DNA from 2 places in the Paenarthrobacter sp. NPDC090517 genome. Region 1 is predicted to be linked to the other one. Evidence: predicted binding sites of a transcription regulator. Region 1 holds the regulator's gene; the other holds the start of a gene.
The links. Region 1 encodes LexA, which represses DNA repair genes until DNA is damaged. Its sites were predicted from a motif close to TCGAACANNTGTTCGA; they were not measured.

Region 1 (3,206 bases):
CGCCCCGCTCAGCGTCGCCGGACGGCTTCGCGAAGGGCTCTTTGCCGGCCACACTGTAGTGCTGACCTCCGCCACGCTAGCCATCGGCTCGGCTTTTGAACCGGCAGCAGGTGGCCTCGGCCTCATCGGCGACGGCGCCCCGAGCTGGACCGGGATCGATGTGGGTTCGCCCTTTGATTATCCCAAACAGGGTGTCCTGTATGTGGCAAAGCACCTCCCGAAACCCGGGCGCGGTACCTCGCCCGAGGCGCTCGACGAATTGGAAGACCTCATCCGGGCGTCCGGCGGGGGAGCCCTGTGCCTGTTCTCCTCGCGGCGTGCGGCCGAAGAAGCAGCCGACGCCATGCGGCTCCGGCTGGACGTGGATATCCTCTGCCAAGGCGAATCCACCATGGCGGCCCTCGTGAAGCAGTTCGCCGATGAGCCCGACACATGTCTCTTCGGAACCATGTCACTGTGGCAGGGCGTAGACGTTCCGGGTGGCTCGTGCCGCTTAGTGGTCATTGACCGTATTCCCTTCCCACGGCCTGATGATCCCCTGATGACTGCGCGCTCCAGGGCAGTGGCGCAATCAGGTGGGAATGGCTTTATGGCCGTATCAGCTACGCACGCTGCCATCCGACTGGCGCAGGGCGCTGGCCGCCTGATCCGTTCGACAGGGGACAAGGGGGTAGTCGCAGTGCTGGACTCCCGGCTTTCGACGGAACGCTACGGAGGCTTCCTGCGTGCCGCTCTGCCGCCGTTCTGGGCAACGACCGACCGAACAGTAGTCCGTGGCGTCCTGGAGCGTCTGGGCTCGTCCAAGGCCTCGTAGAGCGCCTAAAGGGAGCGGAGTACCGAAACTACCTTGCCCATGATGGTGGCTTGATCACCCAGGATGGGTTCGTACTGGGTGTTCTGCGGGAGCAGCCACGTATGGCCATCCCGCTGCCGGAAGGTCTTCACGGTTGCTTCGTCATCCAGTAGGGCTGCCACTATGTCGCCGTTGATGGCGTCGTTCTGGCGGCGGACCACCACCCAATCACCGTCACAAATGGCGGCGTCAATCATGGAATCGCCGGCCACTTTCAGCATGAACAATTCGCCATGCCCCACAAGTTGCCGGGGGAGCGCAAGCACGTCTTCCACCGTCTGGTCAGCCAGGATGGGGCCACCGGCCGCAATGCGGCCCACCAGAGGGACCATGGCGGTATCACTTGCACTGGCCAGCTCTGTTACGTTCAGGCCACCCGCGCTGCGAAGGGTGGTGGGCGCTTCCACGCCCGGTATGGGGCCACCGTCCAGGGTCAGAGGCATCAGGACTTCCATGGCGCGAGGACGCTTGGGGTCCCTGCGGAGATAGCCGAGCTTCTCCAGTTGGGACAGCTGATGAGTGACGCTCGACAAACTGGCCAGACCCACGGTGTCGCCGATCTCGCGCATGCTGGGCGGGTATCCGTTGTCATTGACAGACCGCTGGATGGTCTCCAGGATCTTTTTCTGCCGGACAGTCAGGCTCTTGGGACTCTTCTGAGGCTGCTGGCTCCGCAGGGGTGCCCCGCCGCCCGTGGCTTTCGCTGCCATGTTCGCCAATGCCTTTCCATTTCGCCCCGAAGCGAGCCCGGGGTTGTCGGGTCTGCAAAAAATGTCAGACCCTCCTGTTCCACTGAAACAGTGCTGTTTCTTCACTCAAACGTAGGGCAGGCACAGGCGTTTATCAAACATTTGTTCTAGCGAGTCTCGACACCGTTCGTTGATAAGTGCTAAAAATGTCATAGCAAGGTTCGAATATGTGTTCTATAAACCAGATGCTGACGCCGGATGTTCGAACAGAGTGTTCGAACAACCGGGAATCAGATGACGGGAACACAAAGAATTGGCCGCCAAGCACCGGGCACCCCGGAACCTGGCAATAGCTCAGAAGGGCTCAGCTCATGTCCGCAATCACTACGTTCGCTGATTTCCGCACCACTCAGGCACCCACTCGCCTGCGTCTCACCCGGCGGGGACGGATTGTCTTCTTCGGCATCCCGGCAATGCTGTTGGTGGCGGCGCTGCTGACCCTCGCCGGTTTTATCAACTCCCCGGCCAAGGCGTCGGACTCCCAGTCCCAACTGCGTCCGCCTGTTGCAGTCACTGTCACGGTTCAGCCGGGCCAATCCCTCTGGGGCATCGCCGGGGCGGCTGCGCCCGAGCGGGACCCTCGTGATGTCATCGCGGAGATCATCCAGCTGAACGACCTCCGTGGCGGCCGCATCCTGCCCGGCCAGCAGCTGTTCGTTCCTGCGAACTAGTTGTCCACCACCCGCGGGATCCGCTGGCCTGGCGTCACAGTTACCCGGCGGTCCCGGCTGCCCCTTAAACTGTGATGGTGAGTGACCAGCTTGAGCGACTTGACAGACTTCCCCTCCGGACCAACCTGCGTGGACTGAGCCCCTATGGCGCACCGCAGCTTGACGTCCCCATCCTGCTCAACGTCAACGAAAACACTCATGGGGTCCCAGCTGATGTCCAAGCCGCCATCACCGAGGCTGTTGCCGCTGCGGCTACAGGGCTGAACCGCTATCCGGACCGCGAGTTCACCGAACTACGTGAAGCCTTGGCCGAGTACCTTGGCCACGGACTTTCTCCAGACAATATCTGGGCGGCCAACGGATCCAACGAAGTCCTGCAGCAAATCCTCCAGGCATTTGGTGGACCGGGACGCAAGGCGCTCGGGTTCCCGCCCACGTACTCCATGTACCCCCTCCTGGCGAGTGGCACGGACACAGAGTATGTCCGCGGGGTGCGTGCTGACGATTACGGGCTGGATGCCGAATCGGCCGCCGCGCAGGTTCGGGAAACGGGTGCCAACATTGTGTTCCTGTGCTCACCCAACAACCCCACCGGTACAGGGTTGAGCTTGGACGTTGTTGAAGCCGTCTACGAGGCTGGCGAAGCGAGCCAAGCGATCGTGATCGTGGACGAGGCCTACCACGAGTTCGCGCACGACAATACTCCGAGCGCCATGACGTTGTTGCCTGGACGTGAGCGGTTGATCGTCTCGCGAACCATGAGTAAAGCGTTCGCACTGGCGGGTGCCCGGCTCGGCTACATGGCGGCAGCCGCGGAAGTCACGGACGCCATCAGACTGGTCCGCCTCCCGTACCACCTGTCTGCCGTCACGCAGGCAACTGCCCTGGCTGCACTCAACCACCGCGAAGCCCTCATGGCCGACGTCGAGGACA
Region 2 (3,206 bases), on a different contig from region 1:
CGAGGATGACCCGCCCCAGGACCATGACTTCGAAGCTCGGTGCGAAGACGCAGGCAATGGTCCCGGCAAAGAACAGGACGGCCAACAGGATGATCGTCTTGCGGCGACCCCAACTATCGGACAAGCGCCCGCCGCCAACCGCTCCGGCAGCTGCTCCGAACAAAAGGGAGCTGGTGACGATTCCTTCCGTCAGCGGCGTCAATGCGAGGTCCACGGTCATAGGCCTCAGTGCGCCGTTGATAACGCCGGTGTCGTAGCCGAAGAGAAGACCACCGAAGGTGGCTATCAAGGCAACGAGGCCGAGGCGCTTTCTGTGCGGACCATTTGTCAGCGGAGGGAGGGAAGTGCCATCGGCGGCTCCCCGCTGCGTTTGTGTGGCAGACATCAAGACTCCTTTGTCGGTGTGTTGCGGGTCATATTCACCCCGCGCTGAATACAGACTAACGCGCGAAAGGCTTAAATGTAAGGTCAAACTAACAAATCGCTAAGATCCCGCCTTTCCATCATGGGAGGATGAGGACATGGTTATCGACAACCGCCATCGTTCGGCCACCCAAAGCGACGTCGCCAGGGAAGTCGGCGTCTCCCGAACCCTCGTGTCTTTTGCCTTCCGGGGCGCGCCGGGCGTCAGCGAGGAAACCAAACAGGCGATCTTCGATGCCGCAAAGCGCCTGGGCTACCGACCCAACGCAGTAGCTGCCGATCTCGCACGAAAGCATCGGTCCGCCGTCGGCCTCCATCTCCTGGACATCCGCAATGAGGTCTACGCCGACATCCTCAACGGCGTCCGCATGGCACTGCCGCAGGATGGCAACAGGCTCATCCTGAGTGTCTCCCGGTCTGTTGGCGGAGAGGACCACGGCGCTCTGGAATCACTAATTGAGGCGCGAGTGGGGATAATCATTGCCGCCACCCTGCTGGATTCGGACGAACGGGTCCATGAATTGGCCAGGATCGTTCCCATGGTCAGCGTAACGCGTCCCGTGGAGGGCGTGGACAGCGTCTATTCAGACGATGCCGCCGGCGCCCGCGCGGCCACCGCTCACCTCATCGGGCTGGGTCACACAAGAATCGCCCACCTGGCAGGGCCCGTCTACGACGGTCATACGGTCCGCAGGCGGAGTTACGCACAAACCATGCGCGACGCCGGGCTGAAGCCGCTATTGCTCGAGGCCGACGACTTTACGCAGGACGCCGGACAGCGGGCGGCCGCCAAATTGCTCGCTATGACTGACCGGCCAACGGCGATATTCACCCACAATGACCAGCTCGCCCTGGGTGCCCGCGAGGCTGCGTACGCCAAGGGTCTTTCATTGCCGTCCGAGCTTTCCCTGGTGGGATACGACAACTCGAGGACCTCCGGACTCCACGGCATCGACCTCACATCGGTTGACCTCCACGCTGTTGAACTCGGTCAGATTGCGGGAACCGTTGCCTTGGAACGCCTCAGCAATCCCGATGGGCCCGCCGCAGACAGGCGCCTCACACCGCAGCTCGTGGTGCGAAACTCGACCGCCCCGCCGGTTGCATACAGTCAAATGTGATGCAGGCACGTGGTAGCGACACCCCAAATGGTCAGCTCCGACATTGCGGGGACGCGAATGTCCGGGTACTTGGGATTGTCGGCCTGCAGGACAACGCCCGCAGGCGTGACCCGTAGCCTTTTGATGGTCAGCTCGCCGTCAAGGACCGCTACGACGACGGAGCCGTCCTTGGGCTCGAGCGCCCGGTTGACGATCAACTCATCGCCGTCACTGATTCCGGCGCCCTCCATGGACTCACCGGTCACCCTCACTACGAATGTGCTGGTGACGTCCTTGATCAGGTGCTCATTGAGGTCGATCCGACCATCAAAATAGTCCTGCGCGGGCGACGGATACCCCGCCGCCACCGGGATAGGCGCCAGCAGTACTGACATAAGGGAAAAGCCCGCATCTATCACGCGGGGGCCGACTATCACGCCCACAACACACCTTTATTCGAATATATGTTCGATAGTTCAGTGTACAGCGGATGGCGGACATTGTGCCCCTAGCCTTCACCCCCGTCACCGGGTGGTGGTCGTTCCCGCGTTCGGATCTCACTGCTGCGAGACCAGCGCTCTTGGGTGACTAGTGAACCACGCGGTACCGCACGTGCGTTACCAAGCTGGTCGCGCGCACCTGGGTCTGCTCCAGCTGCAGGTCCCCCACGCCGTCGAGCAATCGCTCGCCACCACCCAGAACCATGGGTGAAATGTGGAGCCGCAGCTCGTCCATGAGCCCGGCCGAAAGATACTGGCGGGCAGTCTGCGCACCCCCGGCAATGGCTACATCTTTGTCCCCGGCAGCCTCGCGGGCCTGCATCAATGCCGATTCGATGCCGTCGGTAACAAAGTTGAACGTTGTTCCGCCTTCCATCTCCAACGGCTCACGCCGATGGTGGGTAAGGACGAAAACCGGTGCGTGATACGGCGGGTCCTCGCCCCACCAACCCCGCCATTCCGTGTCCCACGCCGCGGGTCCGGGCCCCGCAAACATGTTGCGTCCCATGATGAAGGCACCGGCCGCGAGGATCCCTTCAATCTCAGGCGCATTCGCCTCCGGCTCTTCGAACATCCACCTGTGCAGGAGCTCTCCGCCGTCGCCCAACGGCTCCTCCACGCGCTGGTTGGGCCCGGCAACAAATCCATCCAGCGAAACAGTCAGATCGCATGTGACTTGGCTCATGCGCCCATCATGCCACCACCGGCCCGCAAGGGTCAGCCGGTGCACTATCCCACCTTGAAACCACCGTTGCTGTGCAGCACCTGCCCGTTGATCCATGAGCCTGCATCCGAGAATAGGAAACGGACCAGGTTTGCCGTGTCTTCCGCGGTTCCCAAGCGGCCGGCCGGGGTGGCGGAGGTCCCCCACTGCCGGATTGACTCGTCCATCCATCCGGTGTCAATTGGCCCGGGATTCACCACATTGGCCCGAACACCACGATCAGCCAGTTCCACCGCGGCGGCCGTGACAATCCGGTCCAAGGCGCCCTTGCTGGCACCATAGGGCAAGTTATGAACAGTATGGTCGCTGGTCAAGGCGACGATCCGCCCGCCAACTTCCCCATGCTCAACAACGGGGAGTTGCTCAGCGAAGGCTTTGATCAGCAGCCAAGTGGCTCTCGAATTCACAGCGAAATGCCGATCCCAGCTCTGTACCGAGGTACTGAGGATGGAGCTGTCC

Region 2: a site for LexA is predicted at 1,980-1,995, ahead of ACIQTW_RS13725 (LexA family protein). Genes of this name have one in related genera too.

What each region holds. Positions count from the first base shown of each region.
Region 1 is NZ_JBIVXN010000006.1:45,711-48,916, reverse strand. Features, by position in the region: gene ACIQTW_RS17380 (ATP-dependent DNA helicase) at 1-814, shown strand, start outside; gene lexA (transcriptional repressor LexA) at 820-1,563, opposite strand; gene ACIQTW_RS17370 (LysM peptidoglycan-binding domain-containing protein) at 1,914-2,273, shown strand; gene ACIQTW_RS17365 (histidinol-phosphate transaminase) at 2,351-3,206, shown strand, end outside.
Region 2 is NZ_JBIVXN010000004.1:24,155-27,360, forward strand. Features, by position in the region: gene ACIQTW_RS13715 (sugar porter family MFS transporter) at 1-385, opposite strand, end outside; gene ACIQTW_RS13720 (LacI family DNA-binding transcriptional regulator) at 522-1,544, shown strand; gene ACIQTW_RS13725 (LexA family protein) at 1,535-1,966, opposite strand; gene ACIQTW_RS13730 (dihydrofolate reductase family protein) at 2,112-2,708, opposite strand; gene ACIQTW_RS13735 (SDR family oxidoreductase) at 2,753-3,206, opposite strand, start outside.